4 regions of the Alteromonas sp. Cnat3-28 genome follow, and region 2 is predicted to be linked to each of the others. Evidence: predicted binding sites of a transcription regulator. Region 2 holds the regulator's gene; each other region holds the start of a gene.
The links. The regulator sigma-54, encoded in region 2, starts transcription at its own class of promoters, with help from an activator protein. The targets are predictions, from matches to a motif close to GTTGGCACGNNNNTNGNNT.

Region 1: a site for sigma-54 is predicted at 1,563-1,581, ahead of nirB (nitrite reductase large subunit NirB). Genes of this name have one in related genera too.
Region 3: a site for sigma-54 is predicted at 1,457-1,475, ahead of flhA (flagellar biosynthesis protein FlhA). Genes of this name have one in related genera too.
Region 4: a site for sigma-54 is predicted at 1,621-1,639, ahead of glnK (P-II family nitrogen regulator). Genes of this name have one in related genera too.

The regions. Positions count from the first base shown of each region.
Region 1 covers NZ_JAKREY010000028.1:11,544-14,755, forward strand. Annotated here, with positions in the region: gene nirB (nitrite reductase large subunit NirB) at 1-1,387, opposite strand, end outside; gene MHM87_RS18555 (SulP family inorganic anion transporter) at 1,699-3,212, opposite strand, start outside.
Region 2 covers NZ_JAKREY010000020.1:14,706-17,917, forward strand. Annotated here, with positions in the region: gene lptB (LPS export ABC transporter ATP-binding protein) at 1-175, shown strand, start outside; gene MHM87_RS16640 (RNA polymerase factor sigma-54) at 249-1,730, shown strand; gene hpf (ribosome hibernation promoting factor) at 1,761-2,048, shown strand; gene ptsN (PTS IIA-like nitrogen regulatory protein PtsN) at 2,062-2,505, shown strand; gene rapZ (RNase adapter RapZ) at 2,590-3,212, shown strand, end outside.
Region 3 covers NZ_JAKREY010000004.1:133,345-136,556, forward strand. Annotated here, with positions in the region: gene MHM87_RS06000 (L,D-transpeptidase family protein) at 1-1,288, opposite strand, end outside; gene flhA (flagellar biosynthesis protein FlhA) at 1,531-3,212, shown strand, end outside.
Region 4 covers NZ_JAKREY010000010.1:156,508-159,719, reverse strand. Annotated here, with positions in the region: gene MHM87_RS12240 (AraC family transcriptional regulator) at 1-559, shown strand, start outside; gene MHM87_RS12235 (hypothetical protein) at 609-1,463, opposite strand; gene glnK (P-II family nitrogen regulator) at 1,706-2,044, shown strand; gene MHM87_RS12225 (ammonium transporter) at 2,077-3,212, shown strand, end outside.

The DNA.
Region 1 (3,212 bases), on a different contig from region 2:
CAGCACAACCTCCACACCCTGTGCTGGCTTTGGTTTCGCCTTTTACATCGCCAACGCTACAACAGCCGCCTTCAATGGCTGAAACAATATCGCCCTTTGTCACATTTAGGCATGAACAAATAGACGCGGTGTCTGGGAGTGCATCGGCACCTAGTGCTGGTGCCGCATCAGAAGATGGTAGGATCAGACTTTCTGGGTGTTCAGGTAATTCGATATTATTAAGCGCATACTGTAGGAGCGTGTCGTAGTCGCTGGTATCGCCAACGAGTACAGCACCAAGTACATACTTTTGTTCGCTATCGACTACCAGCTTTTTGTACACGCCTTCTGGCTGATTTAAATAGGTGTAGCTAAGCGCACCGACTGTGCGTTCATGAGCATCGCCAATTGAGCCCACTTCCACACCCATTAGCTTGAGTTTGGTACTCATATCTGCGCCAGCGAACTCGGCATCGCCGCCGGTTATATGACTTACAGCCGTGCGCGCCATGGTATAGCCAGGTGCTACCAGGCCAAATATTTTGTTATCCCACAGCGCACATTCACCCACAGCGTAAATGTTTGGGTCAGACGTCACGCAGTGATTATCAATGACAATACCGCCGCGCTCACCCAGTGTTAGCGCTGACTTTCTGCCGAGCTGGTCGGAAGGTCGAATACCGGCAGAGAATAAAATCATGTCAGTTTCTAGTGCAGTGCCGTCAGCAAACACCATTTTATAGCGGCAGGTATCACCGGCCTCAATAGTTTGCGTTGCCTTTTGGGTGTGAACCGTAACGCCCAATGCTTCAATTTTGTCCTTGAGAACGTTACCACCTGCTTGGTCTAGCTGAACCGCCATAAGCTGCGGGGCAAACTCAACCACGTGGGTGTCGAGACCGGCTTGCTTTAATGCGTTAGCGGCTTCTAAACCCAACAGCCCACCACCAACAACAACCCCTACTTTGCTCACTGCTGCTGAAGCTTCAATAGCGAGTAGATCGTCTATAGTACGGTACACCAAGCAATGCTCTTGATCGTTGCCAGGGATGGGTGGCACAAATGGGTATGAGCCCGTAGCTAACACAAGCTTATCGTAGCTAAACACCTGCCCTTCAGAAGTCGTCACTTTATAATTGTCACGGTCTATATCGGTAACCAAGGCATTGGTAACTACGTTTACGCCCCACTCGGCGTACTGAGCGGGTGTAGTGAGCGCTAAGTCATCAGCACTCGCGCCGCTAAAAAAAGACGACAGATAAACGCGGTCGTACGCAAGGCGTGACTCGCCGCATAAAACGGTTATTTCTACATTGGCATCGCTTTGGTGAAGCTGCTCAACAAAATGATGCCCCACCATGCCGTTGCCTACGACGACAATTTGCGGTTTTGAGTCCAATGAAGTCATGGTATTCCCCTTTTTTCGGGACAAAAAAAAGCCCGCTTCAACTTTCGTTGATGCGGGCTTCGTTGCCTATTTTGCCAACGGTTTAGGTCGGCTAACACATTTTACGGAGTGTTATAAATCACACAATTTTCAGCGATTGACACAAATCACCAAAACACACTTTACGTTTATAGCTATCCAAGTTCAGTGCCAAAACCGTAAGCAATTGTTTTTATTTGATTTACTACAAAATAAGCATTATTCAGACTTCACAACTGCACCAAACAAACGCAAAACTGTGTTTACTTGGTGCATTAAGGCTTTCAAATAACTTAGGCCAGCTTATCCGTCGCTACGCGGTAGCGAGGGTCTTCAACCACATTAATTTCAACAAACTTATCGGCCTTGCGAAGCAGTGAGCGACACTCATCACTGATATGGCGAATGTGTAGCTTTTTACCCTGCTCTTCGTATTTGTCAGCAAGGGTATCTAGCGCATCGATACCTGATGAATCCCAAATGCGAGAGTCTTTAAAATCAATAACTACATCATTAGGGTCGTTGGCGATATCAAACAGGTCTTTGAAATGCGATACCGAGCCAAAGAACAGCGGGCCGTCTAGCTCATAGACTTTCCAACCGTCGTTATCGATATGGGATCTCGCTTCAATATGACGAGCGTGTTTCCATGCAAACACCAGTGCAGAAACGATAACACCCACCACAACCGCAATAGCCAGGTCAGCGATAACGGTAACGCCTGTTACTAGGAAAAGTACGAACGCATCTTCTTTGTTTACGCCGCGAATAATTCTGAATGACGCCCACTCAAATGTAGCGATAACCACCACGAACATAACGCCAACAAGGGCAGCGAGAGGAATCATTTCAATTAGCGGAGCTGCAAATAGAATAAAGCCCAATAATACAACCGCCGCGGTGATACCAGACAAGCGGCCACGGCCACCAGAGTTAATATTAATCATACTTTGGCCAATCATGGCGCAACCGCCCATACCGCCAAAGAAACCGTTTACGGTATTTGCAACACCTTGGCCAACGCATTCTTTGTTGCCGCGTCCGCGGGTATCTGTCATTTCGTCAATTAATGAAAGGGTAAGAAGCGATTCAATAAGACCAACCAAGCAAAGAATGACTGAGGTAGGCAAAATGATCATGAAGGTTTCCCAGGTGAACGGCACCATAGGAATAGCAAAGCTAGGAAGTTCACCCGCTAGCGTCGCAGTCTCGCGCTGGTCAGCTGGTAGCAAATCGCGAACAAAGTCGATTACAGTGCGCGCTTCAAGGTCAAGACCATGTACTAACAAGGTCACCGTAACAATCGCTACAAGCGACGCCGGTACAGCTTTGGTTAGCTTTGGCAATAAATAGATAATGGCCATGGTTAGCGCCACAAGACCTAGCATCCAATATAACAGCGTACCTTCCATCCACTGTAATTCACCCGCTGCGTTGATCACTTTGAACTGGCCTAATTGCGCCAAGAAAATAACAATTGCCAAACCATTTACGAAGCCTAGCATTACCGGATATGGGACCAGTCGTATAAACTTTCCGAGCTTGAAAATACCGCACATTATTTGCAGTAAACCAGCCAAAATAACCGCGGCAAATAAATACTGCACGCCGTGTTGGGCAACCAGTGCCACCATTACAACGGCCATGGCGCCGGTAGCACCAGAAATCATTCCTGGTCGGCCACCAATAGCGGAAGTGATTAAGCCCATCATGAAAGCCGCATAAAGACCAATCATTGGTTCTACGCCGGCCACAAATGCGAATGCAACGGCTTCAGGGACCAAGGCAAGCGCCACGGTAATACCTG
Region 2 (3,212 bases):
CGATAGGGGTATTGGAATCCTTATCACGGACCATAACGTACGAGAGACATTGGATGTTTGTGAAAAGGCGTACATTGTGAGTCATGGCGAGCTTATTGCGCAAGGAACGGCGGAACAGGTTTTAAGTAATCAAAAAGTAAGGGATGTATACCTAGGCGAACAATTCAGGCTATAGTTAATGTAACCGAATTGTCATTTTTCAGTTTCGCTCTGGTATATTCAATTTAGAGCATTTAAATAAGACGTAGATGAAATCATCTTTACAGCTAAAATTTAGCCAACAACTTACCATGACACCACAGCTTCAGCAGGCCATTAAACTGCTGCAGCTTTCTACACTTGATCTTCAACAAGAGATCCAAGAAGCGCTCGATTCTAATCCGCTATTAGAAGTTGAAGAAGGTAACGACGAGCCGCAACTAGAAAAGAACAATATCGACAACGATGACAGCGGCTCTGAGGCCACTGCTTCTGCATCTAGTGACACACTAGAAGCCGGCGATGCACTTGAGAAAAACGATCTTCCCGATGAGCTGCCAATCGACAGCACATGGGACGAATACTACTCTGCTTCATCTTCGCCAGCTCCAGGTCCATCCAATGACGACGAGCAAATCTTCCAAGGTGAGACTACTGAAGATATTCAAGAGCACCTTCTTTGGCAAATGCGCCTTACCCATTTCTCGGATACCGATCGCGCAATCGCTACAGCAATCATCGACTCTATTGACGAGTCAGGTTATTTAACCGTTACCCTTGATGATATTTTAGAAGCGGTTAACGATGATGATATGGAAGAGCCGATTGAAATGGACGAAATAGAATGTGTGCTAAAGCGCATTCAGATGTTCGACCCTATTGGTTCTGGCTCACGCTCTCCACAAGAATGTTTGATGGTGCAATTGCGTCAATTTTCAGAAGACACACCGTGGCTTGCTGAAGCGAAGCAACTGATTGAAGAGTACTCTGACTTACTGAGCAGCAAAGACTATCGTACGCTTATGCGTAAAAGCCGATTGAAAGAAGATCAGCTACGCGAGGCAATGCGTTTACTGCAAACCTTGAATCCTCGCCCAGGTAGTGCTTTAGTTACTAAAGAGCCTGAGTACGTTATTCCTGATGTCTCAGTAACCAAGAAAAATGGCCGTTGGGTGGTTGAGCTGAACCCCGACAGTCTGCCTAAGTTAAGCGTAAATCAACAATACGCTGCAATGAGTCGCCGTGCCAAGAATAGTAGCGATTCACAATTCATCCGCTCACACATGCAAGAGGCTAAGTGGTTCATAAAGAGCCTTGAATCTCGTAACGAAACCTTAATGAAGGTTGCAAACTGCATTGTGCAGCAGCAAATGGGCTTTTTTGAGCACGGCCCGGAAATGATGAAACCAATGGTGCTAAATGATGTCGCAGAAATGGTAGATATGCACGAATCCACTATTTCGCGAGTGACAACGCAAAAGTACATGCATACGCCACGTGGAATCTTCGAATTGAAGTATTTTTTCTCAAGCCACGTTGCAACAGAGTCTGGTGGTGAATGTTCATCTACAGCGATTCGTGCATTGATCAAGAAATTAGTGGCCGCTGAAAAGCCTAGCAAGCCGCTAAGTGATAGCAAGATTGCTTCATTGTTGGCCGAACAGGGCATTAAAGTTGCCCGGCGAACAATAGCAAAGTACCGGGAATCGTTGTCGATCCCGCCGTCGAACCAACGCAAAAGCCTTATTTAATCGGGCTTAATAATATAAGGAAGACGAAATATGCAAATCAACCTTACTGGTCATCATGTCGAAATCACCGACTCTTTGCGTAATTATGTCGATACGAAGTTCAGCAAACTTGAACGTCACTTTGATCACATTTCTAATGTGCATGTCATCCTGAACGTTGAAAAATTAAATCAAAAAGCCGAAGCGACCGTTCATTTAAGTGGCGCTGAAGTATTCGCATCCTCAGAAAATACCGACATGTATGCGGCGATTGACAGCATGGTTGATAAACTCGACCGGCAGGTAATCAAGCATAAGGAAAAACTGAAAAAACATTAGTAGTTAATTAAGCATGGATATACAAGCCATCGTAAGTCTGGACCGCACCGAGTGTGCGGTTCAGTGTAATAGTAAAAAGCGAATTCTTGAGATCATCGCTGATATCGCTGCCAAGCAAAACGAGAACATTGATCAGGCAACGGTACTCAACAGTTTGATGGCTCGAGAGCGTATGGGTAGTACAGGCATTGGCAATGGTATCGCCCTGCCCCACGGACGCCTGCCGGGCCTCGAGAAAGTGATTGCCATTGTTGTAACCAGCACGCCAGCAATCGACTTCGACGCCCTTGACGAGAAACCCGTAGACATCTTTTTTGCTCTACTCGTTCCTGAGGAACAGACCGAAGGACACCTTCAAACGCTGGCCACCGTGGCTGGTAAACTAAGCGACAAAGAAACGATTAAAGCAATACGTCGCGCAACGACAAGCGACGATATTCTATCTGCATTAAGTTAAACATTAAGCGCCTATTAACCGTTTAGTAGGCGCCTAATTCAACAACGCGTATGTGATAAAACCAGAGTATTAGGGAGAAAGTAGGTGAAGCTGATAATAATCAGTGGTCGTTCGGGGTCTGGTAAGTCTGTCGCACTTCGCGCATTGGAAGATTTAGGTTATTACTGTGTTGATAATATCCCGGTAAACTTACTTCCCACCTTAACCCATACAGTTGTTGACGAGTACGATCAGGTTGCGGTAAGTATCGATGTGAGAAACTTACCTAAAAATCCTGACGATTTGGTAGAAATTCTAGACTACCTGCCTTCTTCGTGGTCGATGACCATTGTTTACATTGACGCGAGCGATGATGTACTGGTTAAGCGTTTTAGCGAAACACGTCGTCTTCACCCTCTCGCCAAGCTTAATAAATCGCTTTCAGAAGCCATTAAAGCCGAGTCTGCCCTACTTGCTCCTATTGCTGAGCGCGCAGATTTATATCTAGATACAGATAAGCTTACCATTCACCAACTGGCAGAGTTAATTCGAGAGCGTATCCTGGGTAAGAAAAGCTCACGCCTTGTGCTTGTGTTTGAGTCGTTTGGCTTTAAGCACGGCATTCCTAAAGATGCGGATTACGTTTTTGATGCCCGCTTTTTACCTAACCCCCACTGGGAGCCCGACCTTAAACATCTGACCGGATTAGACGCACCAGTAGAAGTATT
Region 3 (3,212 bases), on a different contig from region 2:
AAATGGCATGCTTATTTGGAAGCATGAATTTCACTTTACCAAGGGCATTGTGCGGCCCGGGCTTTTGTCTGAGTGTATAGTGAAACGTACCACGGCTAACATTTGTCCAATCAAATTCATCGACAGGGCTGAAGCCGCTGACACCGGCGGGCTGGGCTTCGTAACCTTGCTCGACCAATAAAGAAGGATTGGTTTTCAATTTCGCCAGCTTGTCTTTAGTGGCTATACTGAAAGGCACGGTCCAGTAGGGGTTAAACACCATATACTTCATTGATTCAGCGAAAACGGGCGTTTGCCTCACTGGTGTACCGACAATCACAGGCATTCCCAATGTTTCTTCACCTTCAGTAAATCCTCTCAACTGAAACGAAGCAATGTTAACGCGTAAATATGTTGACCAAGTTTGATGAGGGAGCCAGCGCCAACGCTCTAAGTTTGCATCAATTCTTTCTAACCAAGAAAACGTGGTAGCATTTAATGCTTCTAAAGTGGAACTTCCCACAATACCATCTGGCTCTAAGCCCGCAGACATTTGAAACTGCTTAACCGCGTCCAGTAAATCTTTATCGAATAACTCTGAATAGGTGCCTGGCCCTAAAAGACGAGACTTCAGCAACACAACTCTTTCGCTCGTTGAGTTCAGCTTAAGTGTTGGGCCAATTGGAATTTGTGTGGTAACTGTAGAAACTGCCGTGAGTAAACTACGCTTTTTTTCTAACAGTAACTGGTATTCATGGTGTGATGGCCACATGGCCCGCAATGTTGCAGAAACACCGTTAGTTAATGCGTGATTTAGCGATGCCACAGGATCCGCTTCTCTTTGCTTAAGGAACCACTGCGAATCTGCATTGGCGGGGCTAACAAGCCCATTTAATCGATGCAGAGTTTGACTGATGAAGGCATCGGTTGCTAGTACATCTAAGAGTGCCGTATTGGCGTCGCGACTTTCGAGCATTGACGCGTGGTAATACTCGGGCGAGAAGCCATGTAACTCTGAATCAGCAATTTCATGGAGGAGTTCCTGAAGACGGTTTTCAGCATCACTAGTACCAAACCATATAAGCTGATAGCCCTGTCGAGTGTAGACCTCGCTTACCAAAACTCTATTGTGCACACGAAATGGGTTACTATTTTGTGAACCGTATATCTCCACTGAATCAACTAGCAAATTCTCCACACGCTGTCGTAAGTTAGGTTGTTTAGATGCATGAGCTCCATGACTAAAAGTCAGCATGATGACAAGGCTGACCCAACAAAACGTTGCAACACGGTTTTGTAGTACTACCATGAATAATCCTTTTAAAACGAAGAGTAGGCCCTAGGAATAGTGACGTAATTATAAACTGTTCGTATGTCCCTCGGATACAAAATCTTAATCGCCCTATACAAGTCACTGTAGACAGTAATCACGCATGATTACAGCTCAGATTTGGATAACTTTTGCGTAAAACACAAAGCTGGCACGTTAGTTGAAAACTCACTAGAAGATTCACATAAAGCGTCAATTTTCTGATAGAGAGACACCAAGCCATGCAGTTATCCGGTTATCTTCAGCGATTCGATAAAAATCAGCTGCAAAATTTTACCAGTGGTTTAGGCGCACCCATCGTCCTTTTAGCAATTATGGGCATGGTTATATTGCCTATGCCGCCATTCTTACTGGACGTGCTGTTTAGCTTTAATATTGCGTTGTCGCTAGTCATTATCTTGGTGGCTGTACTTACCCAGCGTCCAGTAGATTTCGGCATTTTCCCCTTGGTGTTACTTATCGCTACCGTTTTGAGACTAGCGCTTAACGTGGCTTCTACTCGCGTTGTCTTACTTTATGGACATGAAGGCGGCGATGCAGCAGGTAAAGTTATCGAAGCCTTCGGTGAGGTCGTGATTGGTGGTAACTACGCCGTAGGTATTGTTGTTTTCGCCATTCTTCTTATTATCAACTTCAAAGTTGTAACCGCAGGCGCAGGACGTATTTCAGAAGTAAGCGCTCGCTTTACGTTAGATGCTATGCCCGGTAAGCAAATGGCCATAGATGCTGATTTAAATGCAGGGTATATAGATCAAGATCAAGCACGTAAACGCCGTGAAGAGATTACCGCTGAAGCGGATTTTTACGGGTCGATGGACGGTGCGTCAAAATTTGTAAAGGGTGATGCGGTCGCAGGCCTTTTTATCATGCTGATTAATATTGTCGGTGGTCTTTTTATTGGCATGATTCAGCACGGGCTTTCATTCGGTAACGCTATAGAAATCTACACCATATTGACCATCGGTGATGGTTTGGTGGCGCAAATTCCTTCATTGTTACTTTCGGTCGCTACAGCCATTATCGTTACTCGTGAAAACGAAACCCAGGAAATGGGCAAAGAAATCCGCGGTCAGCTTGGTAACAACCAAGCGCTTTATATTGCGGCAGGCGTGTTGTTTGTTATGGGTATCATTCCTGGGATGCCTCATATCGCATTCTTAGGGTTCTCATTCTTGATTGCCGGCTTTGCTTACTGGCAGTCGGTCCAAGAAAAGAGAAAGGCCGCAGAGCCCAAAGTGCCAGACAATGTGGTAAAAGATGAATCGGTTGCGCCTGAAGTGAAAGAGCTTGGCTGGGATGATGTTCAGCAGGTAGATACCATCGGATTGGAAGTGGGCTATCGCTTAATTCCTCTTGTCGATAAATCCCAAGGTGGCGAGTTGTTGACGCGCATTAAAGGCGTACGTAAGAAACTATCGCAAGAACTGGGTTTCCTTATTCCGCCTGTCCACATTCGCGATAACTTGGATTTAGAGCCCAACACTTACACCATCGCTATGCTAGGCGTAACGATAGGCGATTCCATCATCAGTCACGATGAAGAACTTGCTATTAATCCAGGGCAAGTGTTCGGCAAATTAGAAGGGCGTGCCACTAAAGACCCCGCGTTCGGCTTAGACGCAGTATGGATTAAGCCCAACAAACGGGAGCATGCACAAACTCTTGGGTACACAGTTGTAGACGCTGCGACCGTTGTAGCGACCCATTTAAGCCAATTACTTTCTAACAATGCATATCAATTATTAGGGCACGAGGAAGCGCAACAACTTCTTGATATGCTTGCCAAACAGCATCCGAAACTGGTTGAAGGGTTAGTACCAGACATTCTTCCGTTAAGCACCGTCGTGAAGGTACTGCAAACCTTATTGTTTGAAGGTGTGCCTATTCGCGATATGCGTACAAT
Region 4 (3,212 bases), on a different contig from region 2:
CATAGCGCCGAATGAGGTCCATTATTTTAGCGCTAACGAACTGTCAAAATTTATTGTGGCGGACTTGGAGTATGTGCCAGTTAATTTAAATGACAGGTTGCACCCGATATTTCAGGTAACGTCCGCATTACAGGCGTTTTTATCGTTTGTAGAGATTCAAATTAGCCAGTTTGCTGACCAAGGCCATGAAGAAATACTGGCGCTATTTTTAACCTTGCTAGAAACATCCTTGAAAGGATGCAGCATGGATAAGCGAATGACTCCTGTATTAAGCCATATTCATCGCGACCTTGCCCGAGGCTTTACACAGGTGGAGTTAGCACGGATAGCCTGCATGGGAACAACGCAATTCAAAACACGCTTTAAAGAAGCCACCGGGCATAGTTTACGAGATTACCTTGTAAAAGTGAGGATGGAAAAGGCCAAAGCACTACTTAGAAATACCGATACACCAATGTTGGGTATAGCTCAGCTAACAGGGTATGAAGATGTTGCAGCATTCAGTCGCCGGTTCAAAGCGTATTTCGGGCGACCCCCTAAGTTTTTCAAAAGAAAGTGACTGTGATAAGGGCTTACCTCACATGACGGTAAATCGTTGATAGAGACAACTAGTTAATCTCTTCGTCTTTAGGAAGTTTATTGACTCTGGCTTCTATAAAACGTTTGTGGTCGTCCATTTTGGTGCATTCTAAGGTTCCACCAGCAATCCCACTCAATATCGCCAAAGTTTTATTGGTCGTACTGCTACAGTTTACGCGTTTTGAAGGGCGTCGATTTTCATTAGCTTGTATTTGCTGTGTGCTTGGCCCGCTAAGCACAGGACTATTTTTACGCTCTTGAAATGCTTTTGCTGCCTGTTCTGCGTCTTCAGCGACTTTGTCACTGTGATACTTTTCAAAGTAGAGGGCTGCGCCATCTTTTACCGACAGATTCAACGAGCCTGCGCGCCGATTTGCGTCTTTTGATAAAGTGGGCGACGGCAGTGTATTAGTCGGCTTACTTTCAACGGGTACCTTCTGTTTATCGGGCTCAGCATTTTTCTGCTGCTTGGACGCAGGGCTTTCTACAATTTCATTTTTACTATCAAGTGCTTCAGTCGCTTTGGTTGCGTCAGGCTTCAACTCAATTTCTTGCCTTTTAGGGGAAACATCGATTGGTTTAGTTTCTTGTGGTTTAGCTTGGGCAGGAGGGCGTGGAACGGGGGGATAGTACAGTCTGGCGCTTATCTCCGGCGTTCGCTCCAAAACATTTACTCGTGCTTTTTGATTGTTGATGCCCAATTGAGAAAGTATGACCACTACGATGACCCCAAACACATGTGCACAGCCCGAAATTAATAGTGGGCGCCACGCCGTTTTCTTTGCAACGGAATGGTGTTCAATGCTGCGCTCAGGCGCAAAGAAAGATGGGGTGATAGTCGTCATAGTAAACAACAGACCATGGGCCCTATCGAATAGTTCCATCCTAATTTCATCGCACTTTTTAGTCCTCTCACCTTACCGCAACCTCATACCGCTTCAAAATTGGGCAAATTTTTAACAGTGCACCATTAGTGTGCATTATTTTTGTGCGTTCATGAAGCGTTTGCTTGTATGTGTTTGATTTATTTGGCTAATCATTTGTGGCATGGCTCTTGGTTTATCTTCCCATAGTTGGAAACACGACCATAAATCACAGAATAACCAAAACAAACTGGGAGCAACTCATGAAACTAGTCACAGCGATCATCAAGCCGTTCAAGCTAGATGATGTTCGTGAAGCCATTTCAGAAATCGGTATCGACGGTTTGACCGTGACCGAAGTGAAGGGCTTTGGACGTCAAAAAGGACACACTGAACTTTACCGCGGAGCGGAATATCAGGTGGATTTTCTACCTAAAGTCAAACTGGAAATTGCTGTTCAGGATGATCAAGTAGAGCGCCTGGTAGAAGCCATCGTTGGCGCTGCCAAAACAGGCAAAATTGGAGACGGCAAGGTGTTTGTTTACGACCTTGAACACGCCGTTCGTATTCGAACTGGTGAGTCGGATAGCGACGCGCTGTAAGCCACAACGATATATTTGCGGAGAAAACCATAATGGAAATCACTTTTGAACTTGGGTATGCGCTAGATACCTTTTATTTTCTAATCTGCGGTGCACTGGTTATGTGGATGGCTGCAGGTTTTGCGATGCTTGAAGCAGGTCTTGTTCGAGCGAAAAACACCACAGAAATTCTAACTAAAAACGTGGCGCTATTCGCTATCGCTTGCACTATGTACATGATTTGCGGTTACGGCATTATGTACGGTGGCGGCGATTGGGGTCCATTCCTAAGCGGTATCATGGCTGATGGCGCAACAGGTGTCGCTGAAGAGCCAGCAACATATGCACCTTCTGCTGACTTTTTCTTCCAAGTAGTATTTGTTGCAACAGCAATGTCTATCGTATCTGGTGCGGTAGCTGAGCGTATGAAGCTTTGGGCATTCCTAGCGTTCGCAGTTGTTATGACGGGCTTCATCTACCCAATGGAAGGTGCTTGGACATGGGGCGGCGAAGCAGTATTCGGTATGTATACGCTTGGCGACCTTGGTTTCTCTGACTTTGCAGGTTCAGGTATTGTTCACATGGCTGGTGCAGCTGCTGCTCTTGCTGGTGTTCTTGTGCTTGGTGCTCGTAAGGGTAAATACACCGCTGACGGTAAAGTAAACGCGATTCCAGGTGCAAACTTACCGCTTGCAACTTTAGGTACATTTATCCTGTGGATGGGTTGGTTTGGCTTCAACGGCGGTTCAGTACTGGCTACTGCAACTGTTGAAAGTGCAAACTCAGTAGCGATTGTATTTATGAACACAAATGCTGCAGCTGCTGGTGGTGCAATTGCTGCACTTATCGTAGCACGCATTCTATTCGGTAAAGCTGACCTAACTATGGTACTTAACGGTGCACTAGCCGGTCTTGTGGCTATTACAGCAGAGCCTTCAACACCTACACCATTACAAGCTACTTTGTTCGGCGGCCTTGGTGGTATTTTAGTAGTGCTTAGCATTGTTGCACTAGACAAGCTTAAGATTGACGATCCAGTGGGCGCAATTTCAGTTCACGGCGTGGTAGGTCTTCTAGGTCTTATCCTTGTACCTTTCACTAACGATGGTTCAAGCATCTCTGGTCAGCTAATTGGTGCAGCGACTATCTTTGTATGGGTATTCGTAGTGAGCCTAGTGGTATGGCTAGT